DNA from 4 places in the Paenibacillus sp. JT31N7 genome. Region 1 is predicted to be linked to each of the others. Evidence: riboswitches for the same ligand, from Rfam matches in the RefSeq annotation. Region 1 holds a riboswitch; each other region holds the start of a gene.
The links. Region 1 has a riboswitch for cobalamin ahead of AC58P5_RS03740 (class I SAM-dependent methyltransferase). Riboswitches for the same ligand answer to the same signal wherever they lie in the genome.
Positions count from the first base shown of each region.

Region 2: another riboswitch for cobalamin. It lies ahead of cobJ (precorrin-3B C(17)-methyltransferase); the one in region 1 lies ahead of AC58P5_RS03740 (class I SAM-dependent methyltransferase).
Region 3: another riboswitch for cobalamin. It lies ahead of AC58P5_RS17735 (FecCD family ABC transporter permease); the one in region 1 lies ahead of AC58P5_RS03740 (class I SAM-dependent methyltransferase).
Region 4: another riboswitch for cobalamin. It lies ahead of metE (5-methyltetrahydropteroyltriglutamate--homocysteine S-methyltransferase); the one in region 1 lies ahead of AC58P5_RS03740 (class I SAM-dependent methyltransferase).

Region 1 covers NZ_JCAUAT010000001.1:888,824-896,530, reverse strand. The annotation lists gene AC58P5_RS03765 (PAS domain S-box protein) at 1-1,610, shown strand, start outside; gene AC58P5_RS03760 (YojF family protein) at 1,803-2,147, shown strand; gene bshB2 (bacillithiol biosynthesis deacetylase BshB2) at 2,174-2,830, shown strand; gene AC58P5_RS03750 (spore coat protein) at 2,917-3,405, opposite strand; gene AC58P5_RS03745 (phosphotransferase) at 3,605-4,510, shown strand; cobalamin riboswitch at 4,683-4,890, shown strand; gene AC58P5_RS03740 (class I SAM-dependent methyltransferase) at 5,169-6,059, shown strand; gene AC58P5_RS03735 (permease) at 6,275-7,297, shown strand; gene AC58P5_RS03730 (TIGR03943 family putative permease subunit) at 7,324-7,707, shown strand, end outside.
Region 2 covers NZ_JCAUAT010000001.1:2,151,406-2,159,112, reverse strand. The annotation lists gene AC58P5_RS09790 (ABC transporter ATP-binding protein) at 1-866, opposite strand, end outside; gene AC58P5_RS09785 (GntR family transcriptional regulator) at 880-1,257, opposite strand; gene AC58P5_RS09780 (metallophosphoesterase) at 1,523-2,386, shown strand; gene AC58P5_RS09775 (YjcZ family sporulation protein) at 2,559-2,681, shown strand; gene AC58P5_RS09770 (glucose-1-dehydrogenase) at 2,855-3,640, shown strand; gene AC58P5_RS09765 (glycoside hydrolase family 13 protein) at 3,660-5,348, shown strand; cobalamin riboswitch at 5,454-5,644, shown strand; gene cobJ (precorrin-3B C(17)-methyltransferase) at 6,001-7,707, shown strand, end outside.
Region 3 covers NZ_JCAUAT010000003.1:696,899-704,605, forward strand. The annotation lists gene AC58P5_RS17730 (ATP-dependent DNA helicase) at 1-723, shown strand, start outside; cobalamin riboswitch at 811-1,012, shown strand; gene AC58P5_RS17735 (FecCD family ABC transporter permease) at 1,112-2,293, shown strand; gene AC58P5_RS17740 (ABC transporter ATP-binding protein) at 2,290-3,078, shown strand; gene AC58P5_RS17745 (ABC transporter substrate-binding protein) at 3,102-4,109, shown strand; gene AC58P5_RS17750 (hypothetical protein) at 4,336-5,250, shown strand; gene AC58P5_RS17755 (ABC transporter ATP-binding protein) at 5,341-6,078, shown strand; gene AC58P5_RS17760 (ABC transporter permease subunit) at 6,071-6,817, shown strand; gene AC58P5_RS17765 (sensor histidine kinase) at 6,832-7,707, shown strand, end outside.
Region 4 covers NZ_JCAUAT010000001.1:196,035-203,741, forward strand. The annotation lists gene AC58P5_RS00855 (heavy metal translocating P-type ATPase) at 1-1,325, shown strand, start outside; gene AC58P5_RS00860 (ArsR/SmtB family transcription factor) at 1,447-1,812, shown strand; gene AC58P5_RS00865 (ATP-binding protein) at 1,825-3,105, opposite strand; gene AC58P5_RS00870 (hypothetical protein) at 3,274-3,921, shown strand; gene AC58P5_RS00875 (arylamine N-acetyltransferase family protein) at 3,918-4,703, shown strand; cobalamin riboswitch at 4,754-4,947, shown strand; gene metE (5-methyltetrahydropteroyltriglutamate--homocysteine S-methyltransferase) at 5,134-7,431, shown strand; gene AC58P5_RS00885 (YolD-like family protein) at 7,654-7,707, shown strand, end outside.

The sequences.
Region 1 (7,707 bases):
ACATTACGGACCGGAAAAAGTATACGGAAGAGATCGAGAAGCTGAGCTATGAGCACGCGCTGATTCTCAATTCCGTTTCCGAAGGAATTTTCGGGTTGGATTTGCAGGGACAGGGAATGTTTATCAATCCCGCCGGCGCATCCGTGCTCGGATTTAACCCCAAAGAACTGATCGGGAACCGGCATCTCCAAACCGTTGAACAGGCTTGCCCGGACGGCAATCAGTATCTTCCCGGAGACTCGCCGATCGAACATGCGGTACGGGACGGTGTATCGGTATCTCCGAGCGAAGGCATATTCTGGCGGAAGGACGGAACGAGCTTCCTGGCGTCTTATCAAGTTACGCCTCTGTTCGATAAGGGAGAGCGAAAAGGCGTCGTGGTCGTATTCCGCGATGTGACGAACGAGAAGGAAATTATCCGGGCCAAAGAATCCGCCGAACAGGCCGACCGGGCAAAGTCGGAGTTTCTGGCCATTATGTCCCATGAGCTGCGCACGCCGATGAACGGGATTATCGGCATGACCGGCCTGCTTCAGGAAACGATGCTGGACGAAGAGCAGCGCAGCTACGCGGATATTATCCGGGAGAGCAGCGATGCCCTGCTGCATATTTTAAATGAAATTCTGGATTTCTCCCGGATCGAAGCCGGCAAAATGGAATTGAACCTGGACGCAGTCGATTTAAGGGAAATGCTGGCGGGCGTTATGGAGCTTTTCCGGGTTAAGGCGGAGGAGAAAAACCTGGAGCTTTCGCACGATATCACGGCCGGGGTGCCCCGGTACGTGATAGGGGACGAGGTGCGAATCCGGCAAGTGCTGATCAACCTGATCAGCAACGCGATCAAATTCACCGAGAAGGGCAGCGTATCGGTAACGGTGGAAATGACGCCTTCTCCCGATTCCCGGTCGGTGCTGCTGGAGTTTAAAATCCGCGATACGGGGATCGGAATTCCCGCCGGCAAAATCCACCGGCTGTTTCAATCGTTCTCCCAGCTCCATCCCGCCATTAACCGCAAATATGGCGGTACGGGGCTTGGCTTGTCGATCAGCAGGAAGCTGGTCGAGCTGATGGGAGGCGAAATCGGCGTCGAGAGCGAAGAGGGCGCCGGCTCCACCTTTTTCTTTACCTTGTACTCCGGTTTGGGCAGTGCGGAGACTTCAGACCCCGATCCCGGCATCCCCGAGGCGTCAGCCGCCCCGGTTCCGTCTCTTCCGGAGGCGCAGCCTGTGCCTTTGCGGGTGCTCATTGCGGACGATCATCCGATGAACCGGATGCTGCTTCATACGTTAACCGGCAAGCTGGGGTTCTCCGCGGATGTCGTGAACAGCGGTGCGGAGGCCGTACAGGCTGCAGGTGAGGGTGCGTACGATATCATTTTTATGGACGTGCAGATGCCCGTTATGGACGGGTTCGAGGCGACTCGTCTCATTCGCGAGAAATATGGGGAGAACCCGGTATCTCCCGTCATTATTGCCGTAACCGCGTTTGCCAGAGAGGAAGACAAAGAGCAGTGCCTGGCATCCGGGATGAACGATTATATCAGCAAACCGGTCCTTTCGGGTGAGCTTAAACGTCTGCTTGCCGAGTGGTCCGCCCGGATAAAAGAATGATAGAAACCATGAAAACCCGCCGTGAAGCGGGTTTTTTCTTTGTAAAGGCCGAATTACCGGGTCTATCCGCACCGGGGGCGATTTGTGAAGTCGCGCATAATGTTTTATAATTAGCTACATTTAAACCTACAATAGATTAGCCGCGTACAATAGTTTAGGTGAATACGTCAGTATATTACTGGAGGAATCTTCATGCAGTTTATTAATCAGGCAGCGGTTCAGCAGGTTCTTGATCTGCTAAAAGGCCAAGACCTGTACATTCATCTGGAAATGACGAACGGGGCTTACGCTTCCCATCTGGATCAGTCCAAGCATACGGCCTCGACGTTTATCCGCAATTCCAAGATCCGTTATCTGCAGGGTTCCATTGCCGGAAACGGTCCCTACAGGGTAGGGCTTAAAATGGAAGAGGGCTGGGTTTATTCCGAGGGTCTTACCCACTGGGACGAAACGGAGACGGAGAGACTGATACTGTCGGGGCATGATAAGGACGGCAAGCTCGTCGTTTCGCTGCAGCTGAGCCGCGCCCCTTTTTAACTTACAAAGAGAGAAGGTAGATGGAGATGGAACGACACATACTGGTCGTCCTGCCGCATCCCGATGACGAAGCGTTCAGCGTATCCGGTACGCTTGCAGGCCATATACGGCAGGGAACCCCGGTGACTTACGCATGCTTGACTCTGGGAGAGATGGGACGCAACATGGGAAATCCCCTTACGGCCAACCGCGTAACGCTGCCTGAAATCCGCAAAGCCGAGCTTGAGGAATCGTGCCGGTCAATCGGAATACAGGATCTGCGCATGCTGGGCTTTCACGATAAAACGATTGAATTCGAAGACCGCGAACTGCTCGTCGGCAAAATCCGCGGACTCATCGAGGAGCTGAATCCTTCGCTGGTGATTACGTTCTACCCGGGCTACAGCGTGCATCCGGACCATGACGCAACGGGTACGGCCGTGATTGATGCGGTTCAAAGAATGCCCCTTGAAGAGAGACCGGTCGTTCACTGCATCGCTTTTTCCAAAGGATGCGAAGAGGTGCTCGGCAAAGCGGATATCGTGAACGATGTCAGACCGTATCTGGGACAGAAGCTGGGCTCGATACTTGCCCACAGCTCCCAGTTCCAGCTGAACGGACAGTTGAGCGGCAAATCCGCGAACGATGAAGAGGTGCAGAACCGGTTCGGCCGCGAGCGGTTATGGACCTACCGGTTTCAATAAGGGTCGTGCGAAGGCGGAAGCCGTCGCACGACCGCCGAAGAGCCGTCAAGGAACAGTCGTACCGTTCCTTGACGGTCTTTTTTGCGTTATTCGAGGGAGAGGGCAGCCAGAGCGTTTGCCGCGTCGCTTTCCAGCAGTTCCTTCAGCTCGTAAGCGGGATAAGAGCCGTCCGCATACATCCGGTTGAATACTTTGGCGTGAAATTCGACCGCTCTCAGCAGATGCTTCACAAAGGTTGCCCGGAGGCGGGGAGTCGCCGTTTCCGTAAGGGCGCAGGCGTAGCTTCGGACAGCGGTTTTAGCAAAACCGAGAAGTTGACCCGTTTCCAGGACGGGCAGCTCGGGCTTTTTAGTCCTGGAGGCGACAAGCGTTTCGGGATAGTACGCAAGCAGTTCTTTCAGGTTCTGCTCCAAGGTTTGTATCGCCTCTCTGAACAGCGTTCGAAGCCCTTCGTCCGTAAGCGTCGGCAATTTTTGCTTAAAAGCGATCAGTTGTCCGGTTTGAAGGCTCACAAGCTCGTGAAGCTCCAAGGTTTCGTGCCAGGCGAGATGCTTGGGGACCTTTGACAGGCTCATCTTCTCAGACTCCGTTCGCGGTGGGTTATGACAGCCTATGTCGAAGAGCGGAAATTCGCAAGTTGTCAGTACCTCCAGACGGAAGATCAAGTTAACAGAAGAGTTAATGGGGAATAGTTGATTGTTAAATATTTAATACCTATCTGGGATACGAGAACGATGCTAAAATATTTTTAACCTTAATTAAGGAGCCCTCGGAGTGCCGAATAATAGCCACTTTATTTCAAAAACGGTTTTAATAGCAGAAAAAGCCGGATTAAAGGACATTACCCCTCTCGAGCTTGGTAATGGCGGGAACCTGATCGTTCATTTGGCCCCGTATCCGATTGTGGCCCGAATAGCCACTGTGCTTTCAAAAGATGATGCAGATTATGCGTATAAGGTACTTGACCGTGAATTAAGGGCAGCCCGTCATCTCCATTCCAAGGGTGTGCCAGTGCTATTGCCAACTGATCGTACGGATGCAGGACCATACGATATTGGCGGCACATGGATGACGTTTTGGAAGTATGTTCCCCCCACAGAACTGCAATGCCCTTCGCCAAGCGAAGCAGTTGAACTGGTTAATAGACTTTCACTGGCACTGAAAGATTTTACCGGCGAGATTCCTCTGCTTGGTGTTTGGGAGCGGACATGTCAATCGGCTTTTAGATTAATGAAGCTTCCGGATCAGCGTATACAAGATCTGCTAAATGTGTTCTTCGCGATTGATAAACAGATGCGTCTCGAAACAAGCTTGCTAATACCGTCTCACGGAGATGCCCATTCAAGAAACTTATTACCGAGTCCTGAAGGCTGGGTCTGGTCGGACTTTGAAGATTTATCCTGGATGCCCGCATACTGGGATTTGGCTTCATTTGTAGGCAATCTTGCCTTATTCAACGGAATTCAGGAGCCAACCTTTCAATATATCTGGAGTCAGATAAATAATCAGGCCGATAAGCAAGCTTTTGGATTTGCTGTTACCGCACGCATACTTATGTCCACTTTAGGTAACTTGGATTTCGCACTTTCAGGCAACGGGGATTTGGAATTTGCTTATAAACAGCTTGAACGAGCAAAAGAGTTTATTAATCAAATAAACCTGATTATGGAAGGGGAATAGCGGAGTCATAACCCGTCGCGGCTCCACTATAGTTCGAAGTTTGGCGGGCCCGCCTTACCGGTACACATGCTTGCCCGTTTGCTCCGGTCATTTGCCAAAACGCCGGATTTGGACTACTATTAACCGTGAAGTTGTGTGGCATAGATGCTTTTCTTAAGACAAGTGAATATCAAACATTCTTTATCAAACAGGTTCCGGTTCTTTCTCTGGGGAGAGGGAACGGATTAAAAGGGAAGTTCGGTGCAATTCCGATACGGACCCGCCACTGTAAGGGGAAAGGGGAGAATCCCCCGGCCGAAGCGCATCACGTCACTGGTTAATCCGGGAAGGCGCGCATAGGATTCCCGAGTCAGGAGACCTGCCTGTTTACCGGTAACTTCATTCCTACGCGGATATAGGATGGCGTTGATGCGAATGTTCTCCCTAATCGTCAGGGTCCTTCTGCTTTCATCTGCTAAAAGAAGGAATCCGGGCGTATTCATGCGATGAACCCGAACATCCTGCCTCCGGCGGGATGTTTTTATTTGTTTCGGATGTATTTACGCCTCCGGCCATACAGGCAAAATAAAGTCCGCCGCATTTTAACCGTACTAATTACGCATAAGAAAATAGGCAGCTCGTAACAAAAAATGTTCAAACGGGCCGGGGAGGAAAACGGATGTATTACGGAGTTAAATTAAATACGAATTATAAAACCCTCTGGCAGGAGGGCATGAAGGACTGGGACGGAAATCTTCCCGTACGGATGACGGATGACGTCAAGGAAGAAGGGTTCTGGAACGCTTTTATGAAAAAGAAGGAACAATCCGGGGTGGATTCCTGGGTCGCCGACCTGCGCAAGGAGCTGATTTCTTTTATCGATCCCGGCGAGGATGTGCTGGAAATCGGTCCCGGCTGGGGAAACTATACATTCGAAGCGGCCGAGAAAGCGGGTTCCCTCACCTGCGTCGACAGCTCCGAGAGCGTGCTTGCTTTCCTGAAAGCCGCAGCGGAGCGGAAGGGCTGGAATCATGTAAACTTCGTGCATGCCAAGTGGGAAGAACTTCCCGAGGTGGAGCGAGCCGACGTGGTATTCGGCGTCAATTGTTACTATCGGATGCAGGAGATCGATCGCGCGCTTCTGCATATCAACAACACGGCGAAGCGTCTTGGAATCGCGGGCATGGTTAGCGGTCCCGAAAGACCGCATTACAAAGACATCCAGGAGCAGTTGGGCTGCAGGATCAAGTTTCAACGCAGAGATTACATCCATTTGCACAATCTGCTTTACGAGCTGGGAATCGATGCGAACTGTAAAATCGTCAACCTGCACAAAACATACGCCTACGATACGGAGGAAGAGCTGCTGAAAGACAACCTGAGCGCGGTTTTGGACAAGGAGTATGACCGCAAGAAGGCGGTTGACCTGTTATACGCTTATGTACGTGAAGAAGACGGCAAGCTGATTTACCCGCACCATTTCAAAGCGGCACTCCTTTACTGGAAGCCGGAAAAACGGTTGGAACCTGCCGACCTGCCCACGGAAGTGAAGCGGTTGGTGCAGGTTTAAATCAGACCCCGCTGAAGCATTTGCCCGGTAACGCGATTTCGCGTGCCGGGATTTTTTTGTCTTCACGACCGGACAAGGGAAGGGCTTGTCATAGATTCGGACAGACTCGCATAGGGATGAATAACGGGAATCGTTTGAGGGAGAAGTCTTTTTTGTTGAAAAACGTAATAATTACGATTAAAATAAAGTGACTGCTGCAAAAAGGAGGGGAGATCGTGCATTTCGACGGAACAAGCAGAAGGATGAGGAAAAGAAACCTGATGGTTATCGCAGCGGGAAGTTTCCTGGCTGTACTGGCCTGGCAAGCCTTACGGACAGGAAATGCGGTTTTGCCGGACCCCTCGGTCATCCGGCTGTTCAAGACGATGTTCATCGGCATCGTGCTCGAAGCGGTTCCTTTTATTATGCTGGGTGTGGTGCTTTCCTCGTTCATGCAGGTCTATATCCCGGAGACGTGGATCCGTAAAGCGATCCCCCGGAACCCTTTTCTCGGACTCGTGTTCGCCTGCCTGCTCGGCATTCTGTTTCCGATTTGCGAGTGCGGTATGATTCCGGTCGTCCGGCGGCTGATCAACAAGGGAATGCCGCTCTACATAGGGGTAGTCGTCATTCTGGTAGGCCCTATCGTCAATCCGGTTGTCTATGCGGCTACGTACACGGCCTTCCGGATGAATCCCGAAATGCTGTACGCCCGGATGGGGCTGGCCCTGGGAGCGGGCGCATTTATCGGCTTGTTCGTCTACGCGTTTATAAACAAAAATCCTCTGAAACACAGCCTGAAATCGCTGTACGCCGGAAACGGACAAGACTGCACGCACGTGCAGGGGGGCGGTAAATTCGTTACGATGATGGGTCACGCGGGCGGGGAATTTTTCGATATGGGGAAATATCTTATTTTCGGCTCTCTAATCACGGCCGTTATTCAGGCGTTTGTGCCGAGAGGCGATTTGTCGGCGCTGGGGGAGGGGGAGGTGCTTCCCCATCTGTTTATGATGGGATTTGCCTATATTTTGTCGCTCTGTTCCACCTCGGACGCATTTGTCGCTTCTTCCTTTCTCCAGACGTTTTCCAAAGGTTCTCTGCTCACGTTTCTCGTTTTCGGTCCCATGCTCGATTTTAAAAGCACGCTGATGCTTCTATCCGTTTTCAAAACGAAGTTTGTCCTGCTGCTTGCCGCAGTAATAACGGTGACCGTGTTTGCCGGTTCTGTTATGGTCGAGCACCTATTTTTCAAATAAGGATTTGAATTCGGGAGGTGGACCGGGTGGAAGACAGGCGCGTTTACGCCTTCCATTATTTTATCAGGGCGGCGATTCTATGCGGGTTTTCGTTTTATATCGTTTATCTCGTCAAAACGGGCAGTATGCCGCATTATTTGGCGCCCCGCCTGGTACCGTACGTCAAAGCTTCGGCGATTGCCCTGTTCGTGCTGGCCGTGATCCAGATTTATCTGGCTCTGCAGCCCGCCGCAGGCGGGGAACTCGACTGCGGATGCGAGCCCGATGTACGGAAATCGAAGCTTTCGCACGGTGCGGCTTATTCCTTGTTCCTTTTACCGCTGCTGCTCGGCTTTCTGCTGCCCGACCGGATAACGGGGAGCGATATCGTTCAGGTTAAAGGGATTCAATTGAATACCTCCAACCTCCAG
Region 2 (7,707 bases), 1.3 Mb from region 1:
TCTCCCAGACGGTATTCGAATACATCCTCCAATTGAATGGCAAGCCGGTCGAGCAGCAGCGGATTCATTTGCTCCAGGAGCTGCAAGGTTTGCCCGGAATCGTCCTGCAGCAGGAGCGTATAGACGCGGCCCACATGATTTAATACTCTGACCTGAGAAAGATTCAGGAAATCCCGGGGCGGTTCGCCGCCAAACGCGACCTGCAGCTTGTGCAGGGAACCTTTGGCTTCTTCTAGAGAGGAGACGGTCTCCAGCTTTCCTTCCCGGATCATGATGACTGTATCGGTGATACGCTCGAGCTCTTGCAGCTGATGAGACGAAATCAGGACGGATGTGTTCCCGCCGGCGACTTCTTCGACCAGGAAGGAAAGGACCTGCTTGCGGACGATAAGATCGAGCCCGTTCGTCGGCTCATCCAGAAGAATAAGAGAGGCTTTCGACGAAAAAGCGAGAAGAATGCCCATAAGCGCCTTCATGCCTTTGGAAAAGGTGCGGATTTTTCTGCGTTCCGGGAGCTGAAATCTGCGGACCTGGTCCGCGAAATAAGCCGGATCAAAGTCGGGATAGGCAAGACGATAAAGGTCCGCGCATTCCTTGGCCGTGTAGCCTCCCAGCATATCAAGGGAATCGGGTACATATACGATATTCCGCTTGGCTTCGGGATGCTCGTGGATGGAGCGGCCTTCCCATCGGACTTCTCCATGGTCCGGGTCCAGTATGCCGGCAAGCGTCCGGAGCAGGGTGGTTTTGCCGGCACCGTTGCGGCCGACGAGCGCGGCGATAGAGCCTGGGTCCAGCCGGAACCGGATATCTTCCAGAACCGGACGTCCGTCGATACGCTTGCAGAGAGCTTCAACGTTTAGCATAAGGGGGACTCCTTTACTCTTTGATTTCTTTGTAAAAATGGTCGGTCCAGTCTTTAAGCTGATCGGGCCCGATTCCGAGATAAGCGGCTTCGACGAGAAGCTGGCGGAAAGCGGAGCGGAACTTTTCGAGGCGTTCTTTTTCCATGCCCGGAGAAGACGGTTTGGCGACAAAGGTGCCTTTACCGCGCAGCGTTTCGATAATGCCTTGGCGTTCCAGCTCCTGGTAAGCCTTGCTGACCGTATTCGGATTGACCAGGACGGTGGCGGAGAGTTCCCGGACAGAGGGCAGACGGTCTCCCTGCTGCAGCGCCCCTTTCAGTATGAGTTCTTTCATTCCTTGTATGATTTGTTCGTATATGGGAAGTTCGCTTCGCTCGTTGATTTTGATCATCGGAGGAGGCACCCCTTTCTTGGCGTAAGTAGGATGAAGAACGCGTGATGTCCGATAGGCCGGGTAAAATTTTAAAGTATCTTCTGTGGTGTATTACTAAATGTAGTACACTTAGTACATTAAGGAAAATAAAGAGGGTTTGTCAACCCGTATTTTTCGGTACTTTAACTATGCTGAAGAAAGAGAATCCCGCACTTTTGGCCTTCCGGCCGGAGACATGTTAAAATCGGGTACAAATAAACCGGAGAAAGGAAAAGGAAACACGATGGACCCCAATCCGAAGATGACACGCAGAGCCTTTCTGGCAAAAGGCAAATTTCTGGCAGGCGCTTTGTTGGCAGCCCCTTTTGTTTCCTACGGATACGCGCGGTTTGCCGAGCCGCACTGGATCCGCACCAAGCATGTCCGGCTGGAGCTGGAACGGCTGCCGCAGGCGTTCGACGGCCTGCGTGTCGTCCAGTTCAGCGATGTTCACATCGGCCCTTATCTGGCGCCCGGAGACCTGCCGCAGCTGGTGGATAGGATCAATGCGCTCAAGCCGGATTTGCTGTGCTTCACCGGTGATTTATACGATTACCGGGTGTACGACGCTCCGGTGGTCAGCCAGGCACTGGCGGGACTCAAGGCCCCGCTGGGTAAATTCGCGGTGCTCGGCAATCACGATTATTACGGCTCTCCCGGCGAGACGGAGAAGGTGCTGAAGCCTGGAGGCTTCGAGCTGCTAACGAACCGGTCCGTTGCGGTCGGCATAGAAAAGTCGCTGATCCGGGTGGCCGGTGTCGATGACATGTGGGAAGGCCGCCCCGATCTGAACCGGGCGCTGAAGGGCGCAGGCGCAGACGACTTCGTGCTCCTGCTTTCCCATGCCCCGGATTTCGCGGATATCGCGCTGGAGGCGCCGGTCGATATGCAGCTGTCCGGGCACAGCCACGGCGGGCAGGTGCGGCTGCCTTTCTACGGAGCTATTACGACGCCGATGTACGGGCGCAAGTATGTCGACGGCTTGTACAAACTCGGCGGAGGCAAGCTGCACGTGTACACGAACCGGGGCATCGGCATGACGATGCACCCCGTGAGGTTCTGGTGCCGGCCCGAGCTGACGGTGTTCACGTTAAAAAAGCGTCCGTAACTCCGTAGACGCCCCAGAGGACCCGCCAGTAGAATCCCTCAGTAGAACCCGGAGTAGGCTCCGGCGGAATATCGTTCATTTTGAACGAATGCGGGCTGACGTCCACTCCATCTTTTCGAACCCACATATAGTGTACGGTAAGACAATAACTCACCGAGAGGGGATACGAAAGATGGGTTATTACGGAGGAGTAGGCGTAGGCTGTGGAAAACCCGTGGGCGTAGGTACGAGCGTAGGCGCAATTCTGGTTCTGTTCATTCTGCTGGTTATCATTTCCCGCGCATTCCTGTACTAATTCCTTATAAGTTCCGTCGGCCGGATTAACGGCCGTAAGCGTAGATGAACAAACTTCAGGCGGCTTGCAGCCGGGGTTTGTTCTTTTTTTTATGCGTTTTTTCCTTCCGAAACGTGTAAGTAAGGTGGAGGTCTTCTTTGAGGCCCGCATTCCAAAATCAAGGAGGTACCGCCATGTATAAGGATCTGGAAGGAAAAACGGTTGCTATCACGGGAGCGTCCACGGGGATAGGAAGAGCGGCCGCCGTCCGTTTCGGTCAAGAGAAAGCGAATGTCCTGATCAATTACTTGACCCATGAAGAAAGCATTCCCGCCTTGATCGAAGAAGTGGAAGCCTCGGGCGGCAGAGCGCTGGCGCTCCGTGGAGACGTGACGAAAGAAGAGGACGTGAAGAAGCTGGTCGAAACCGCCCACGAGCACTTCGGATCACTGGATGTGATGATCAATAACGCCGGAATCGAGAATGAAGTTCCTTCTCAAGAGCTGTCCGCCGCCGATTGGCGCAAAGTGCTGGATGTGAACCTGACCGGTGCGTTTCTCGGCAGCCGCGAAGCTATCTCCTATATGCTGAAGCATGAAATCAGAGGGGTCGTTATCAACCTTTCAAGTGTGCATGAAATGATACCGTGGCCGCATTTCGTCCATTATGCGGCGAGCAAAGGCGGCGTCAAAATGATGACCGAAACGCTGGCGCTGGAGTTTGCGCCCAAAGGAATCCGGGTCAACAATATCGGGCCGGGGGCTATCGACACGCCCATCAACGAAACGAAATTCGCCGACGAGCAGGCGCGCGCCGGCGTGGAAGCCCTTATTCCGATGGGATATATCGGCAAACCGGAAGAGATTGCGGCCGTAGCCGCCTGGCTGGCATCGTCGGAGTCCAGCTATGTTACCGGCATTACGCTGTTCGCGGACGGAGGGATGACGAAATATCCGTCGTTCCAAGGAGGAAGAGGCTGACAGAGAGGAGAGAACTTAATTGAACAAAACATGGTGGAAAGAAAGTGTCGTGTATCAAATTTATCCGTCCAGCTTCAAGGACTCGGACGGAGACGGCCGAGGAGACCTTCGCGGGATCATTTCCAAGCTGGATTATCTTGCGGAGCTGGGCGTCAACGTCATCTGGCTGTGTCCCGTCTACCGTTCGCCGGGTGCGGACAACGGCTATGATATCAGCGATTACTACGCGATTGATCCGCAGTACGGCACGATGGAGGATTTCGACGAGCTGCTTCTGGAAGCGCGCAAGCGCGGGCTGAAAATCATGATGGATCTTGTGCTGAACCATACCTCCGACCAGCATGCCTGGTTTAAAGAAGCGCGCTCTTCCCGGGATAATCCCAAACGCGACTATTACATCTGGAGAAAGGGGGCAAAGGGGCTTTTTCCGAACAACTGGGAGTCTTATTTCAGCGGAAGCGTCTGGGAGCACGACCCGGAGACGGACGAGTATTACATGCATCTGTATTCGAAGCATCAGCCCGACCTCAACTGGGAGAACGAGGCGATGGTCGACGAGCTGTTCCGGATGGTGCATTGGTGGCTCGGCAAGGGAGTCGACGGTTTTCGCTTCGATGCCATCGCTCATATCGTAAAAGCGCAGGGGCTGCCGGATGCCGATAATCCCAAGCACTTGCCCGTTGTGCAGGCTTATCAGCTTTTTTCCAATCTGGAAAAGGTACATACGCTGCTGCAAAAGCTTCATGACCGGGTGCTGTTCGATTATGACATCATGACGGTAGGCGAAACATCCGGACTGGGTCCGGAGCAGGCGCTGGATTACGTGGGGGACGAGCGCCATGAGCTGAACATGGTTTTCCAGTTCGAGCATATGAATCTGGATGCGGCTTCCGCCGGTACGGGCAAATGGGAGTCGAAGCCATGGACTCTGCCGGAGCTGAAAAAAGTGATGAGCCGCTGGCAGACGGTCCTTCACGATAAAGGCTGGAACGCCAATTATCTCGGCAATCACGATCAGCCCCGTCCCGTTTCGAGGTTCGGAGATGACGGCCGGTACCGGGTGGAATCCGCCAAAATGCTGGCCACGTTTCTCCTGACGCTGGAGGGGACCCCGTATATTTTTCAAGGAGAAGAAATCGGCATGACCAATGTCGCGTTCGATCTGATCGGCGATTACCGCGATGTGGAAACGATCAATTACTATAAGCAGGCGGAGCTGCTCGGCAAGCCCCAGGACGAAATCATGAAAGCCATCTGGAAAAAAAGCCGGGACAATGCCCGCACCCCCATGCAGTGGGACGATACGGCGAACGCCGGATTTACGACAGGGGAGCCGTGGATCAAGGTCAACCGGAATTACCAAGAGATTAACGCGGCGGCAGCGGCAGCCGATCCCCATTCCATCTACCACTATTACCGGAACCTGATCGCGCTTCGCAAAAAGCACCCCGTTGTCGTTTACGGCGAGTACAAGCTGCTGCTTCCGCTGGACACGGAAATTTATGCGTATACACGGACGCTGGACGGGGAGAAGCTGCTGGCGGTTCTGAACTTTTTCGACGGAACGCCGGAGTTTACATGGCCGGATGAGCTGGGAGAGGGGGAAGACGCGGAGCTTCTCATTTCGAATTACGATCCCGTCTCCGGTGAAGATACCCGCGTCCTCAAATTGAGGCCCTATGAAGCCAGGGTTTATCTGCTCGGGTAAGGGGAGCGTTTTATCGGCATAGACAAGTTCTTTGACCGGATGTTATGATGAACAGAACACAATCGAATATGGTAAAAACAGGTGCGGAGCCCATTCGAACGGATCAGACAGTCCTTAAGAACAGGGTTCGGCTTAAAACGGGAAGTTCGGTGAAAGACCGACGCGGACCCGCCACTGTAAGGAGCCCCCTGCAATCGCAGGGGAAAATTTTTTTCGGCATTAACGTCACTGGATTTTCCGGGAAGGCGCCGAAGAAAGCTCTGAGCCAGGAGACCTGCCTGTTTGAATAACACTAGATAACCTACGAGGATTTAGGGAGGTGTTGAGAACGGCTGAATCTGCTGCCAACGGCGGCTTGCCGGACGTGGGCGTACAAGACTGCCCGTGACCGGCGGACTGTGCGGGTTGGAAGCATATGCGGGATATTCCCGCTTAATGGCTCGAAAGTTCGAAGCATTTCTATCCGAGGAGGATAGAAATGCTTTTTTTATTGTCCGCACGAGATGGAGAGGGCAAACGGCAGGTACGCCTGCAAGGGCACCGCCGTGCATATACAAGGTCCGCCTGTACGACGCATGAAGGCCGGACCGCACGATAACGGCTGCACAGCGGAACGCTGCAGCTTTCTTTACAGGGAAGAGGAGGAATGGGAATGGCCGGTAAACTGCTTATCATCGGATTTGGCCCCGGAGACGAAGCCCATATTACAAAACGCGCACGCGAGGCGATTTCGGAAAGCGAAGTCATTATTGGCTATAACACTTACGTGGATCTGATCCGCAGCCTGATCGACGGCAAACAGGTCGTGCGTACGGGGATGACCGAGGAAGTAAGCCGCGCGCAGGAAGCCGTCAGACAAGCGGAGGCGGGGCACAAGGTGGCCGTTATATCGAGCGGCGATGCGGGCGTATACGGCATGGCGGGTCTCGTTTACGAGGTGCTGATCGAGAAAGGCTGGAAGCCGAGCAATGGCGTGGAAGTCGAAATCGTACCCGGCATCTCGGCGATCAACTCATGCGCTTCGCTGCTGGGAGCGCCCGTGATGCACGACGCGTGCACCATCAGCCTCAGCGATCACCTGACGCCGTGGGATCTCATCCGGCGCAGAGTCGAGGCGGCCGCATCCGCCGATTTCGTCATCGCGCTGTACAATCCGCGGAGCGGGAGGCGAACCCGGCAGATTGTGGAGACGCAGCAGATTTTGCTGAAACACCGCTCTCCGGATACTCCGGTGGGTATCGTCAAAAGCGCCTACCGCGACAGGGAGCACGTCGTGCTGACGACGCTTGCCCAGATGCTGGAGCATGACATCGGTATGCTCACCACGGTGATCATCGGCAACTCCGCCACCCGCAACTATGAGGGGCTCATGATTACGCCGAGGGGCTATCAGCGTAAATACACGCTGGACAGCGATATCCAGCCCCTGCGTCCTCACGAGCGTCTGCGGCGTGAGGCCGAGCCGTGGGCTCTGGAGCAGGAAGACGAAACCGGCACGGAAACTGCATCGGCCCTGACGGAACAGTCCGGTGCCGCTTTGCGGTCCGCGGAAGAGCGGGAAGCCGGCGGCACCGTCCTGCCGTCCTTCTTCGACGATGACGAATACGGGGACGACGGTTACGGCGAATACAGCCCGGAAGCCGAGGGAACCGGCACTACCGACGACTACGACCGTGAAGATTTGCCGGTCCGTATTCAATCGGCCGGGACAAGGTCCGCGTACGATACGCCGGTGGCTTCGAAGGCCGGGGAGTACGGAGATTCGGCGGTTGCGGTCGCCGTCCGTCCGCCTGCCGCACCTGCGGCTTCCGTCGGGACTCCGGCTCCGACCGCTTTTGAGCTTGCGGAAGAAGCGCTCCGTCTCGTGACGGGCGAGCGCGGCGGGGCTTCTTCCTCCGATTCCCCAAGCGGGTTTTTCCGCCAGCAGGCTATTCTCGAGTTCGCCGTCAGCCCCGGACTTGCGAACAAAAACCTCACAGCCAAACAGCTGATGGTCCTCGCGGATGCCGTCGGCGATAAAGGAACGATGGAATATACGCCCCATCATCAGCTGCTCGTCAAGCTGCGGACCGATGATCCCGATTCCGTAACGAAGCGGCTTCGCGGCGAAGGGCTTCTGCTGGCTCCGGTCGGCGATGTGGTCCAGATCAAAGCCTGCGACTTCTGCAATATGGATAAGGGCGACGCCGTGCCGTATGCGGAGGAGCTTCACGGTCTTCTGGGCGGGGCGGCCGTACCCAAAGAGATGAAAATCGGTTTCAACGGCTGCGGAATGGCCTGTTACGGCGCGGTGAAGGAAGATATCGGCATCGTGTACCGCCGGGAGAAGTTTGATTTGTTCCTCGGAGGGAAAACCGTC
Region 3 (7,707 bases), on a different contig from region 1:
GGCATTACCCTTGTCATTATGCCGAAAATGGTCAAGGAAATTTTAAGAGACCGCGTGTTCTCGAAAAAAATGCCGGTCGTGTTTTCTTCCGCGACCTTGTCCGTCAACGGCTCTTTCGACTATATGGCGGGCAGTCTGGGCATCGAAAGCTTCCTATCGTTCTCCGTCCCTTCACCTTACGATTACAGCGCTCAAATGAAGGCGAGCCTGTATCCCGATAAGCCGGAAGAGGACAAAACCGGTCGGGTTCTGGAACTGCTCCAGGAATCCGACGGCCGGGCGCTTATCTTGTTCCCGTCCCGCGAGGCGCTGGGAACCTTCAGACGGAGCTTGGCGCTGTATCCCGAGTCTGCCGCTTACCGGTTTTTGTTTGAAGGCTCGGCGGAAATCAGCCACCTCATTTCGTCGTTCCAAAACGATGAGGAAAGTGTCCTCTGCGCGGTAACGTTGTGGGAAGGGCTTGATATACCGGGACCATCCTTGTCCCATGTGATCGTCTGGGAGCTTCCGTTTCCTCCGGACGATCCCGTCTTCGCGGCCAAGCGGAAAGATTCGGCTCAGCCGTACGAAGACGTAGACATGCCGTACATGCTGCTCCGTCTGAGGCAGGGCATCGGGCGGTTGATCCGCTCACGCGATGACCGGGGCATGGTATCCGTTCTCGGTCGCGATCTGGATAATCCCGCTGTCAGAGAACAGATCCGGGGGCTTCTGCCGGATTGATCGGGATGGTAATTGTTGCCGATTTCGGGCTTATCCGCTATGATAGACAAGATACTTCCGGTTCGTATTCCGGCCGGACGATGATGAATTGAATAATTCGGTACAGGTGCTTGCCGCTGGAATTTTAACGCGGTACAGCTTAATAGGGAAGTCCGGTGCAATACCGGCGCGGTCCCGCCACTGTAACAGAAGAGTCGCAGCAACGAGTGTCACTGGTATCCGTACCGGGAAGACTGCTGCCGATGATGACGCTGATAGCCAGGAGACCTGCCTGTATCCGTAACACGATCAACCTACGGGAGATAGGGAGGTGTTAGATGCGTTCTGTACCGAAATCACGGGCGTCTTTCCCTTTGTCTGCCAACGAAGGGGGGGGGCGCCTTTTTGCATGGGCAGCCCTAAATATATCAACGGTCGAGGTGAGAATTTGCAATCGGTTTGCAATAAAGAAACGGTACGGGAGTCGGGGGAGGCCGGGGGCTCTCAGGGCTCATCCGCCAAAAAATACGGAACGGCACGCGGGCAAACGGCCTTTCCGCTCCTGCTGGGCGGCTTGTCGCTTTTCCTTCTGATCTCCGTGACGGCTGCCGTCATGCTCGGTTCCGTACGGATCGAGCCCGTCACGGTCTGGAAAATCGCTTTTTCGCATATGCCGGGATTCGGAAGCCTGATCGAACACGATTGGACGAAAGCGCAGGAGCAAATTATTTGGAACATCCGCTTTCCCCGCGTTCTGCTCGGTCTCGTGGTAGGGGCGGGCCTGTCCGCAGTCGGGGTGACGATCCAGGCGCTAATCCGCAATTCGCTCGGCGACCCTTACATACTCGGGGTATCGTCCGGTTCGTCGGTTGCGGCTACCCTTGTTCTGCTGTTCGGAGGATTCTCGTTTCTGGGCGCTTACGCACTGCCGGTATCGGCCTTTATCGGCTCCCTCATCGCCATGGCGCTTGTCTTTACCTTCGCGAGGGTCGGGGGCCGCATTTCGACTACCCGGCTGCTGCTTGCGGGAACCGCCGTTGCGAGCATGATGTCGGCGTTTACGAGCTTCATCGTCACGATGGCGCCGAACGCCCAGGGCATCCGCTCCGTCGTGTACTGGCTGATGGGCAGCTTGGCCGGCGCCAAGTGGGAATACCTCACCGCACCGGCTCTGATCGTAGTGTCCGGTATCCTTTTCCTGCTCTTTCAGCATCGGTCCTTAAACGCTCTTCTCGTGGGCGAAGGCGCGGCGGGAACGATGGGGGTCAATGTGCCGGCGTTCCGGACCTGTCTTGTGATCGTGACCGCGCTGATTACGGGAACGATCGTGTCCGTCAGCGGCTCGATCGGTTTTGTCGGCCTGATGATCCCCCATATCGTCCGGCTGATGATCGGCTCCGACCACCGCAAGGTGCTTCCGGTCAGCGTCCTTTTCGGGGCCGTCTACGTCATATGGGCCGACGTTCTGGCCAGGCTCGTGCTTGCGCCGGAAGAACTGCCGATCGGCATCGTTACGGCGATTTGCGGAGGCCCGTTCTTCATCTGGCTGCTCCGCAGAAGCTCATACGCATTCGGAGGAACTTCAAAATGAACCTGGAAGCAAATCATCTTTCCTTGAGCATAAGTGCCAGGAAAATTCTCGACTCCGTAAACCTTGCCGTCCGCGAAGGCGAGTTTATCGGCCTGATCGGCCCGAACGGGAGCGGGAAATCGACCCTGCTCAAAACGCTCTACCGTGAGCTTAAGCCGGACGCGGGACAGGTGCTTCTGGATGAGCGGGAACTGCTGAACATGCCTTACAAAAAAGCGGCCGAACTGATGGCCGTCGTCAGCCAAGAATCTTCTGTCGAATTCGACTTCAGCGTCGCCGACATGGTTCTGATGGGAAGATATCCCCACAAGAAATGGTACGAAAGCGATACGGAGGCGGACCGGGAAATTTGCTTTCGCGCCTTGGAGACAGTGGGACTCGGTCCATTCGGAGAACGCAGCTTTGCGACCTTGTCCGGTGGCGAGAAGCAGCGGGTGCTTATCGCCCGGGCACTGGCGCAGCAGGCGAAGTTCTTGATTCTGGACGAGCCGACGAACCACCTGGATATCCGCTACCAGCTGCAGATCATGGAGCTTGTCCGCTCCCTGGGCATGACGACGCTGGCCGCCCTTCACGATCTGAACATGGCCGCATACTATTGCGACCGTCTCTACATCATCAGCGAGGGAAAGATTGCGGCGGAAGGAACGCCCGCCGATCTTCTCGTCCCTGCTGTTCTCCGGGACATATTCGGCGTTCACGCCGAGGTGAATCTGCACGCCCTGACGGGCAAGCCGGTCATTACGTATTTGCCGGAATCTCTTTTTAACGCCGGAATAAAATAGACGGAGGAATTCTTTTGAACCTTATGCGATCTCTTAAACTTTCTTTATTCGTATGCCTGACTCTTGTTTGCATGGCCGCTCTAAGCGCCTGCTCCGCTGCTGACTCCACCAAAGAACTTGTCCCGAGAGGTGCTGTGGAGACAACGGAAACACCGGCGGCTGCCGTAGATTTGGATAATATGGGGCAGAAGCTTCATTTTACGGAAGCGCCTAAACGGGCCGTGACACTAAATCAGCACGCTACGGAAGTGATGCTTGCGCTTGGCCTGGAGAAAAACATGGCCGGCACCGCTTACCTGGACGATCAGATCCTCCCGGAGCTGCAGGAAGCTTACAAGCGGGTTCCCGTGCTCGCCAAAACATATCCGTCCAAGGAAGTTTTCGCGGAGGCCGCTCCGGATTTTGCCTATGCGGGCTGGAAGAGCGCCTTTACGGAGAAAAGTCTGGGTACCCGGGAAGAACTCGCCAAGCAGGGGGTTCAGACTTACCTGCAGGAATCTTCCAATAAGACCGCTCCGACTCTGGACGATGTGTACCGGGATATTTTGAATATCGGCCGCATTTTCCGGGTGGAGGCTAAAGCGAATGAGCTCGTGGACGGCATGAAGCAGCGCTTGAAAGACATTCAGGAGCAAATCGGCACAGTCGATACTCCTCTGAAAGTGTTCATTTACGACAACGGGGAAGACAAAGCATTTACGGCGGCCAACACGTACATTACGAGCCTGATCAACATGATCGGCGGTAAAAATATTTTCGACGACATTCAGAAAAGCTGGGTCGAAGTCAGCTGGGAAGAGGTGGTCAGCCGCAATCCGGACGTGATTGTCATCATGGATTACGGCGATACGCCGGTAGAGAAGAAGAAAGAGCTTCTCCTGGGTAAAAGGGAGCTGGCCGATATTCCGGCCATCAAGAACAAGCGGCTGCTCGTTCTCCCTCTGTCGGCCGCTTCCGAAGGAATCCGCGCACCGATCGCTCTGCAGACGCTGGCGGAAGGGTTATATCCGGATAAAGTACATAAAAAATAAGTTTTCTCTAGCTATCCAGCCTTTGGGCAATACCGTTTAGAGTCCCTGACCGAATATGGAATGAAATGAGCCCCTGCGAAAGGGGCTTTTTTTTGTATATTTTGAATCTAAAAGGATAACGGGGAAGTGATTTAAGAAAGTTTTAATAGATGCTTCATAAGGGGTTTATTTTTTAGGCCTATGATGACAGTGGCAGTTAAATACGGAATCGTTCAGGAGGATGAATATGAACAAGAAATGGCTTGTGCTGGGAAGTGTAATCGGAATCAGCAGTCTCATGATGGCCACGACGGGAATTAATGCCATGGCCGGAACTTCGGGGTACGACGCCTATAAGTCGGCCTTGAAGAACACGAAAACAGTCAAAAGCGTGACCGTTCAGGCGGCAGGATCTTTGCGGGACAACGGAAACGCGGCTCTGAGTGCAAACGGGACATTTAAAATGAGCCGGGAAGGCGGCTCGGCAAGCGGTGCGGGTGAAGTTTCCGCAGGAGGCGCGAAACAAACGCTTCAATTTTACAAGCAGGGTGAGCAAGCCATCTTCAAACCCGGAAGCAGCGATGTGTACTATGTGAAAGATGCGGCTGGCAAAACGCACAAGCGGTTTAAAGATTCCGCAGAAAAGGAAATGCCGCAGCAGGTGGAAACCGTAATCGACGCGCTGGTCGGAAATCTGAAAGATTATGTGGCCGTCGATGTAAAGAACGACGGAAGCAAACGCGTATCGGTACAGCTCGACAGTGCCCAGCTGCCGGCTGTCGTCCAGGCGATTGCACCGATTGCCATCAAGCAGGCGTCCAAAGAACACGGCGGGCCGGAGAAGAAAGCAAGCGCGCCGGAAACTCCGTTCGGCAAAGATTTTCTAAAGGGCGCCGCTCCCGAGCTGACCGAGGATATTCGCATAGAGAAAGTCGCCGTTAACGCGACGATCAGTCCGTCGAACTATATTCAGCACCAAGAGGCGGAACTGACCGTATCCGGCAAGGACGCCGGGGGCCAAGCTCATCAGGTTGTCGTTCATCTTCAAGCGGATCTGTCCGGGTACGATAGCACCACGCCGGATACGGTGGACCTGAACGGCAAGAACGTCCAGCCGATCCAATCCGAGCACCGGAATAAGTGGCAGGGAAAAAACGGCTGATCCAGCCGCATCTGGTTTCGTTCGCAGCCGGTGGACCCGGGTAACCGGCCGTCTGCCGGCTGCCGGACGATGAGGGAAGAGGTCATAAGGATGGAACTTATTTTGGAAGCCTGCGGCTTAACCAAGCTTTACCGCGGAAGCGGACGCGGAATAAGAGATGTAAGCCTGCGGCTGGAGGCTGGCGATGTCTACGGGCTGCTCGGCCCGAACGGAGCCGGAAAGACGACGCTCCTGAAGCTGATCACGGGTCTGATCCGGGTCGACAGCGGTACGGTCACCCTGTTTGGCGCCGACAGGACTCTCCATCACGAGCAGGCGATGGCGAATGTCGGCTGCATGATCGAATCGGCCGACTTTCCCGATTTTCTGACGGCTTGGCAGTATCTTCAGCAGTCCGCGCGTTTTTATCCGGGAGTGACAGGACAGCGGATGGAGGAGGTGCTGGATACCGTGGGACTGCTTCAAGTACGGCAGGAGAAAATCAAAGGCTTCTCGACAGGCATGAAACAGAAACTGGCCTTGGCCGCCGCCGTTTTGCCGAAGCCGAAGCTTGTCCTGCTGGATGAGCCTACGAACGGTCTGGATATCGAGGGTACCGTGATGTTCCGCAGGCTGATCCGCAAGATGTCGGCCGAAGAAGGAACCTCGTTCCTTATTTCCAGCCATATGATCCACGAGCTCGAGCAGCTTTGCAGCCGGGCAGGGATTTTGGACGGAGGCAGCCTGAACAGAGAGGCGGCTGTATCCGATTTGCTGCTCGGAGGCCGGACGCTCGAAGGGTTTTACATGGAAGAAATACAGAACAGGGGGGAGCTTCAAGGTGCATAGATGGAAAGCGGGTTACGTGAACGAGCTTTATTTGCTGCTGTATCGGAAAAAAACCGCTATCTTCGGGGTGGTCTCCGTACTGCTTCCGATTCTGCTTGCTGTCTCGTTACAGGCGCTTCAGCCTGTGCTGGGGTTGCTGGCGGTCAGCCAGTCTTTTCCGGTTCAGATGCTCGGTTTCTACACGGCGCTGTGGATTCCCCTCATTATTTTGACGCTTACGGGCGACCAGTTTCCTCACGAAGTCGCCTCAAGGACGCTTAAACTCTCTTTTCTGCGTCCCAACACACGCTTTCACGTATTCAGCACGAAGGTGGCCGCTCAGGGATCCGCCGTTGCTCTACTGCTGGTGCTGCTCTTTGTGGTCACGCTGCTGTGCAATATGTTCGCGGGAACGCCCCTCGGCATAGACGAAGGATTGGCCGCTGCCATAGCGTATCTGGCCGCTTTTGCCGCAATGCTTGCCCTGTCGGCCGTGTTTGTTTTTGCCGCACAGTTTTTCAAAAGCGCCAGCGGATTCGTCGTCTTCGGCATTGCTTTGTATGCGGCCGCCAAGCTGGCTCCATTCCTCGTCCAGTCGTTTTCGGCGTTCTCGCCCATGTCCTACACCGATTGGCATCTGCTTTGGCTGAACGACGGCGTCCCGGCGGGAAGACGGATGACGGCTTCTCTGTTCCTGCTTTCCAGCAGCCTCTTGTTTTTTGCTCTCGGTTATTATAAATTTGATCGAAAAGAAGTGTGAACGGGGAAAAGCCTATGTCAATCCGTTTCAAGCTGCTGCTTTCTTATGCCGCGATGCTTGTTATCCCGCTCGTCATGATGCTCATAACGGCGATGCTTCTCGTCGTGGTGTTCCGCGGGGATTTGCAGTCGATCAAAGACCAGCACGGCGAAGGCCGATTCGAGAACCGCAGCATCGAACGGCTGCTCAAAGAAATCAGACGTACCACGGAAATTAACCCCGAGGCTTGGACGGATACGTCTTACCTGAAGGAAATCGACGGGGAGCTGCAGCGGAACCAGTCCAATCTCGTTTTGCGCAAAGGCGATGAGATCGTCTATGCGGCGGCCTCCTTTCCTTATCCGGAGCTTCTTAAGAATCTGCCGGTATATGAGAGGCCGGGGAACGTGGCCATGTCCAGGCCCGAGCGGATCGGCAAGCAGCTTGTCGAAGTTTCTCATGCGGATTTCAAGTTTGAAAACGGTCAGAAAGGCAGCCTGTTCGTCGTGACGACTGTAAGCCCGTTCGTCACTTTCGCCCGGAAGTTTTTCCCGATCTTGTTTATCGCTTTAATCGTCATTCTCATTCTCACGCATACGCTGCTGACTTATTTCGTTTCACGGAGCATCATTAAACCGCTGAACACGCTGAAAGCCGCGATGAAACGGATAGAGGCCGGCGATCTGGATTCCCGGGTCGTGCCTTCGGGCAGAGATGAGATCGGCGAGCTGAGCGCGGCCTTCGAGCAGATGAGGAAGAAGCTTAAGGCATCCATCGAGACGCAGCTTCAATATGAAGAAAACCGCAAAGAGCTCATCTCGAATATTTCTCACGATATTCGTACACCGCTGACGGCCATACGAGGGTATGTGGAAGGGCTCGGGGACGGAATTGCGGATACCGAGGAAAAA
Region 4 (7,707 bases), 690 kb from region 1:
TCGGGGGAAGCATCAACAACGAAGGCCTGCTCAAAATCCGCATCGAGAAGGCGTATGAAGATTCGTCGTTGGCGAAAATCCTGCATCTGGTCGAAGAAGCCCAGGAGACGAAAACACCGACGGAGCTGTTCATCAACCGCTTCGCCAAGTATTATACGCCGCTCATTATGATCATTTCGCTGCTGGTTATCGTCATTCCGCCGCTATTCCTGGGCGGCAGTTGGTCGACGTGGCTGTATCAGGGGCTGGCCGTTCTGATCGTCGGCTGTCCGTGCGCCCTGATTTTATCCTCGCCGATCGCCATCGTATCCGGCATTACCCGCGCTGCCCGCCACGGCATTCTGATCAAGGGCGGCGTATTCCTGGAGCAGCTGGGCAAAATCGATACGCTCGCGTTCGATAAAACCGGCACACTGACCAAAGGGGAGCCCCATGTGGAGAAGTCCGTCGTCCTGGATGAGCACAAGTTTTACCCGGCCGCCGCGGCCATCGAGAAGTCTTCCTCGCATCCTCTGGCCAAAGCGATCATGAAGGAGATAGAGGCGAAGGGCATCGTGGCTGAAGAAGCCGACTCTATCGAAACGGTATCCGGCAGGGGAGTCGTGGCCAGCTTCAAGGGAGAGCGTTACTGGCTCGGCAACGAGAAGAGCATGGAACACCTGCGGCTCCCGGCGGATATCCAGCAGCAAATCGACTTCCTGAAGGAGGAAGGACTTACTTTAGTTATAGTCGCCGATAACGAAAAGGTGCTCGGCATGTTCGGAATATCCGACGAGATCCGGGAGGAAAGCCGCGAAGTGATCGCCGCCCTGCATAAAGCGGGCATTCACAAAACGGTCATGCTGACCGGGGATCACCAGAAGACCGCCGAGAAAGTCGCCAAAGCCGTCGGTGTAAGCGAATATTATGGCAGTCTTCTACCCGAACAGAAGGTCGACAAAATCAAAGAGCTCGCCGCAGACGGTGCGGTTGCCATGATCGGGGACGGCATCAACGATGCCCCGGCACTCGCTTCCGCCCAGCTTGGCATTGCGATGGGCAAAGGAACCGACAGCGCGGTAGAAACCGCCGATATCGTGCTGATGCAGGATCACCTCGGCAAGCTGCCCGAGGCTATCTCCGTAGCGCGTCAGGTGAACCGGGTGATCAAGATGAACATCAGCCTTGCGCTCGGATTGAAAGCCATCGCCCTGCTTTTGACTATTCCCGGTCTGCTGACCTTGTGGATCGCCATATTGTCGGACATGGGAGCCACCATTTTCGTAACGCTGATCAGCTTGACGGTTCTTATCGAGAAGAAGCCCTCTTCTTTAGCTAACAAATAGAAAAAAAGTGCTCCGCACCGGGTGCGGGGCACTTTCTTATTGCGCAGCGGAGAAGGGACTCCCTTAACCGTAATGTTTTTGATATAATAAGCCGTATGGAAACGAAGGCGGTGAATGGATCATGCAAAAACCAATCGAAGACCTCTGTGACGAATCCTGCGCGGGGACGGAATCGGACGGAACGGCTCTGGAGCACGCGAAAATGAACGAATCGATGGCCGTAAACATGGCGGAGATGTTCAAAGCGCTCGGAGATCCTACGCGCGTCAAACTCATTTATGCGCTTTCCCAGCAGGAATTGTGTGTCCACGATCTGAGTGTCGTGCTTGAAATGGGGCAGTCCGCCGTCTCCCATCAGCTCCGGTATTTACGGAATGTCCGGATTGTTAAACGGCGCAAAAGCGGCAAGACCGTCTTTTACTCGCTCGACGACGATCATGTTAAAGAAATTTTCCGTCAAACCCTGCAGCATCTCGTGCACGTATAAGAAATAGAGTATCTATTCCCGGGGAATAGATACTCTTTTTTTTGCCGACAGGGGGAAGCTGATCATAACCTCAGACCCAACGCCGACTTCGCTGGCGAACCGCATTTTCCCGCGCATGGCATCGATCAGGCGAGTCGTGACCATCAGACCGAGCCCGGTTCCCCTGCTTTTCGTCGTATAGAAGGGAGCCCCCAGTCTTTCGATTTCTTCCTTGGTCATGCCGCTTCCGTTATCCGTGATGGTAATGATGGCTTTATGCTTCCGGACATAACCGTGAATGCGGATAAGACCGTCCGTTTGGGTCGATTCGATTCCGTTTTTGATCAGATTGACGAACGCCTGTTTCAGCTTGGAAGAGTCTCCCTCGATAAAAATATTGTCCTCGCAGGAAAGCTCGATTACGGCTCCCGACATGCTGGCATAAGGTTCAAGCATCGTCACGGCCTGCTGAAGCGAATCGCCGATATGGATGATGCCGGTTTCGGTCAATTCGGGTTTAGCGAAGAGCAGAAACTCCGAGATAATCTTCTCGGCCTGGTCGAGTTCTCCGATGGCGATGTTTAAATAACGGCCGAGCTTCTCATCGGCTTCTTTCTGGGAAATCTGGATATAACCGCGCGTAACTTGAAGCGGATTACGGATCTCGTGAGCGACGCTTGCGGCCAGATCGCTGAGATGCTGCAGCTTCTCGGCTTTCTGGATTTCGATACTCATCTGGTCGTGCCGGAGCATATGCTGAAACCACAGGATAAGCAGAACCGGCAGCAGGAGCTGTACGATCACGAGAAGACTTACTTGCGGCAGCAGATCCTTCCAGATAAAACCGTGATGCGAAACGATGTACGACAGCCAGATAAGCAGCGCGGCGGCGCCGATGCCCGCGTACAAGAGCGACAGGCCGATCTTTTTCCGCGAAGGATATTGGTAGAAGACACGGGCTCTCAACAGGATGGGAAGAAAACCCGCCGCATAGAGAATGACGTCCGAAACTCCGAAAGACGGGAACATAATCCCATGAAAAATCAGCATCATCCCAAGCGCCGTAAACCCTCCGTAATACCCTCCGTACATAAAAGCGAGCAGAAGAGGAACGCCTCTTAAATCCCAATAAAAATCGGGAACGAGATACATGACCGGATAGCTTATACTGAAAATTCCGGAAAAACCCATCAGGATTCCCATCAGAAACCGGTTTCGGATTTTTTCTCTTTTGTAAAATCGCGTAAGCATAAAAATCTGGTAAATATGAGGGGGAAATGTCATGATGAATAAATGGACTAGGGTATCTTTCACGGGCCGCACTCTCTTTCTGAAAGAAAAAAGAACTCAGATTCCTATTATGGAGTTCTCTGGCAGATAATGCAATAAATAATGATGCCGATTGCGCGGAAACTCATCAAAAATTGGTGAACATGGAGGATTATTTCACCAAGTTGTTGAATCTTTCAGAATAAGTCGGAGGTGGTTAGATTGAAAATACTCGTCAGCCAGCCTAAGCTGGAGCGGAACCTGGAACAACTGCAAGCGGAATTAATGATGTATCCCGACATAACCGCGGCTGTTTTCCCCGAAGGATACTTACATACCAATCTATCTCTGGCATGCGAGCTTGCGGCCCGTACGCGTACTCTTCTTATAAGCGGAACGAAAAATCCGAAAGACCGGGCCGTGATCATTAACCGGGAAGGGCAGATCGTGATGGACCGGGCCAAATACAGCGAATATAAATCCGTAAACGAAGAGGGCCTGATTATCACTCCGATTCTATGTGATGAACTGGTTTTGCAGGAGATAGGAGAGCCGGGTAACCGGGGGACCGATTTGTTTGTTCAGCCGATCGGCGTCGGCATGTTCAGTGAAGAACAGTTCGATGAATGGGTTGCAAAAGCGAAAGAAATCGCTTCCCGGCATCATGCCATGGTTATCGGGACGAGTCATGCGGACGGATCCTTTCGCGGCAGCGAAGTTTCGCTGCCCATCGCGTATTGGATAGACCGGGACGGCAAGCCGCTGTTCATTTCCAAATGCGATGTGCGCAGCCGTATTGTGGATCTCCGCACCAAACAAATCACGGTCTGCGAGGCTGCCGTAAAGGAGGATGTCTCGTGAGAACGGATAGAGAAGCTTTGAAACCTGAAGTGGAGGCTTACCTCAACCGAATCGGGTACGAGGGGCCGCTGGACGGCAGTTACGAAGCGCTGGCCCTGCTGCAGGAGCAGCATCTGCATACCGTACCGTATGAAAATCTGGACATCCTGAACGGTGTTCCGCTGTCGCTGGAGATTAAGTATCTGCGGCATAAAATCGTCGAGCGGCGGCGGGGCGGCTACTGCTTCGAGCTGAACGCCCTGTTCGGCTGGCTGCTGCGCAAGCTCGGCTACCCGGTTACCGATTATGTCGCCCGGTTCTGGCGAGACGAGACACAGCTGCCGCCCAAACGCCGCCATCACGTGCTGAAAGTGGAGGCGCAAGGAGTCAGCTACTTATGCGACGTAGGTGTCGGGGGCATCGTGCCGCGGAGGCCTGTCCGTCTTGCCGAGAAGCTGGAACAGCGGCAGGGCGAGGAGCTTTACGCCATGGAGCGGGACCCCGTATTCGGCTGGGTGCTCAGCGAGAAGCATCATGGCAGTTGGAGGCGCATTTACTCGTTTACCGAGGAGGCGCAGCTGCCCAAAGATTTTGTCATGGCCAGCTTCTGGTGCGAGCACAGCCCGGACTCCATTTTCGCTAAGGATGCGATGGTAGCCCTACGGACCCGGGAGGGACGCAATTCGGTCTCCGGCAAGGAGTTTAAGCTGTTCACGCCCGAAGGCGTGCGCACGTTCGTGCCTGAAAACGACGCGGCTTACAAGGAAGCTCTGCTTAAATATTTCGGCATTCCTCTGGAATAAAGCTTGCATAAATAAGCTTCGTTGTGTATAGTCATTCCTAAGTTAACCAATTGAATATGTTGGGAATAGGTGCTCAGCCCCTCGGGGGAGCTGGAGCTTAAAAGGGAAGTCCGGTGAAAAACCGGCGCGGTCCCGCCACTGTAACAGAGGAGTCAAGGCGATTATGCCACTGGTCTTAGACCGGGAAGGCAGCCGAAGATGATGATTCTGGAGCCAGGAGACCTGCCTATTCTGACAGCACTGCTTTACCTACGGGAGATAGGGAGGTGTTAAAGTACGGGCCGCTGATTATACAAACAGAGGGCGTCTTTATCCTTGCATGCTTCGGGGATAATGACGTCCTTTTCTTATTTTTCGCGTACAAATAAGCAAATGAAGCAGAGAACTCATGCAAACATCCAATTCAAGCCACTATCAGGAGGTCAAGATCATGAACGCATTGAAAAGCAGCAGTTTGGGATACCCGAGGATCGGAGCGGGACGTGAATGGAAGAAGGCGCTGGAATCTTTCTGGGCCGGTAAAATCGGGGAGCGGGAGCTGACAGACAAGCTGGCCGAGGTCCGTCTGGGAAATCTGCGCATTCAGCGGGAGAAAGGCATTGAGCTTATCGCCGTCAACGATTTTTCGGGTTACGACCATGTGCTGGATACGGCCGTTATGTTCGGGATCGTCCCGGCACGGTTTCATTACGAGGGCGGTGAAGTGCCTGTCGGCACCTACTACGCGATGGCGAGAGGGGAAGATGGGGCGGCCGCATGCGAAATGACCAAATGGTTTAACACCAACTACCATTATATCGTGCCGGAACTCCAGAGCGCCAAGCCGGAGCTGGTCGAGAACAAACCGTTAAAAGCTTACCGCGAAGCGAAAGAAACGCTCGGAATCCAGGGCAAACCCGTACTGCTCGGACTGTTTACTTTTTTGAAATTGTCCAAAGGGTACGCCGAGACGGAAACCGATGCCTGGATCGACCGGCTGCTTCCGCTTTACGGCGAAGTGCTGCGCGAGCTTGAACGGGAGGGCGCCGAATGGGTGCAGGTGGACGAACCGGTGCTTTCGACAAGCGTGTCCGCACAGGATCTGGAACGGATCGAACGGATCTACAAAGCGCTGGCGGAGGCCGCACCGGGCCTGAAAATCATGCTCCAGACTTACTTTGAATCCGTGGAATCCTACAGCCGGGTGGTCCGGCTGCCCGTTCACGGGATCGGGCTTGATTTCGTCCACGGCGGTGAAAAGACGCTGCAGCTGTTAAAGAGCGAAGGTTTCCCTGCCGACAAGGTTTTGGGAGTGGGCATCGTGGACGGCCGGAGCATCTGGCGTGCCAACCTGAAGGAGAAGCTGAATACGCTTCATGACATTTTTGCCGTGGTACCGGAAGAGCGGGTGATCCTCCAGACGTCCAGCAGCCTTCTGCATGTGCCAGTGTCCGCTGTTTACGAGGACAAGCTGGATCCGGTGCTGAGAGACGCCCTTGCCTTCGCAAACGAGAAGCTGGAGGAAGTCGTCCTGCTGTCCAAGGCGGCGGTGTCCCAAACGGCGGAAACCGGCGATGCGCTCCAGCGGAACGAAAAAGCGCTTGCCGCCCTCCAGTCCTCGGAAGCTCGCGGCAACAAAGCCGTCCAAGAGGCAGCCCTGCAGCTTCAGAAGGTACCGGCGGCACGGAGCGCTAGCTTCAACGAACGGCGTGCCCTTCAGCGCGAGAAGTGGAAGCTTCCTTTTCTCCCGACCACGACAATCGGAAGCTTTCCGCAGACAGCGGAAGTCAGACAAGCACGTTCCAAATGGAGAAAAGCGGAATGGACGGACGCGCAGTATAAAGCGTTTATCCGGAGCGAGATCGGGAAATGGATGAAGCTGCAGGAGGAGCTGGATCTGGACGTCCTCGTTCACGGGGAGTTCGAACGGACGGACATGGTGGAATTTTTCGGCGAAAAACTGGACGGTTTCGCCTTCACTCGCAACGGCTGGGTGCAGTCTTACGGCTCGCGCTGTGTGAAACCGCCGGTCATTTACGGCGATGTGGCCTTTACGCAGCCGATGACCGTCGAGGAAACCGTCTACGCGCAGTCGCTCACGAAACGTCCCGTGAAAGGGATGCTCACAGGACCGGTCACGATTCTCAACTGGTCGTTCGTCCGGGACGATCTGTCCAGAGACGTAGTCGCCTACCAGATTTCCCTCGCGCTGGAGAAAGAAGTGAAAGCTCTCGAAGAGGCGGGGATCGAAATGATCCAAATCGACGAACCCGCTGTCCGCGAAGGCCTTCCTCTTAAGAAAGAAGAGCACCGGGCTTATCTCGACTGGGCGGTCAACGCTTTCCGCAGCACTACGGCGAACGTCCGGGCCACGACGCAGATTCATACGCATATGTGTTACTGCGAATTCCACGACATGATCGGGTCTATCCGTGATATGGATGCGGACGTCATTTCCATCGAAACCTCCCGCAGCCACGGGGAGTTGATCGAAAGCTTCGAACAGCATACGTACGAGAAGGGAATCGGTCTGGGTGTCTATGACATTCACAGTCCGAGGGTCCCTTCCGTCGAAGAGATGGTAAGCATGATCGAGCGCGCGCTGCGCGTACTTGACCCGCAGCTCTTCTGGATCAATCCCGATTGCGGACTCAAAACGAGAGGCGGCGAGGAAACCGCAGCCGCCCTGCGCAACATGGTTGCGGCCGCCAAACAATGCCGGGAAACGATGGCTGTTCCTCAAGGCTGAGCGGGGAGGCAAGTCTTTACTGCAGCCGCTCTCGGACCGATAAAACAAAAGCCATCCATAATCGGAGCCTTTTCCCGGTACAAACCGGGCAGGGGCTCTTTTTTACATTCGCGCGGGAAGAAAATAGGAACGCTAGTTTCCAAACCATTGGAAGAACCCCATAAACATGGTAAGATAGAAAGATAAAACGGCAAAAGGTAAGACCGTCATTCAGGAGGTATAATGGCAAAGGCAAAAGTAAAACGTCCGACCCGGGATGAATTCGAGCTGGAGGAA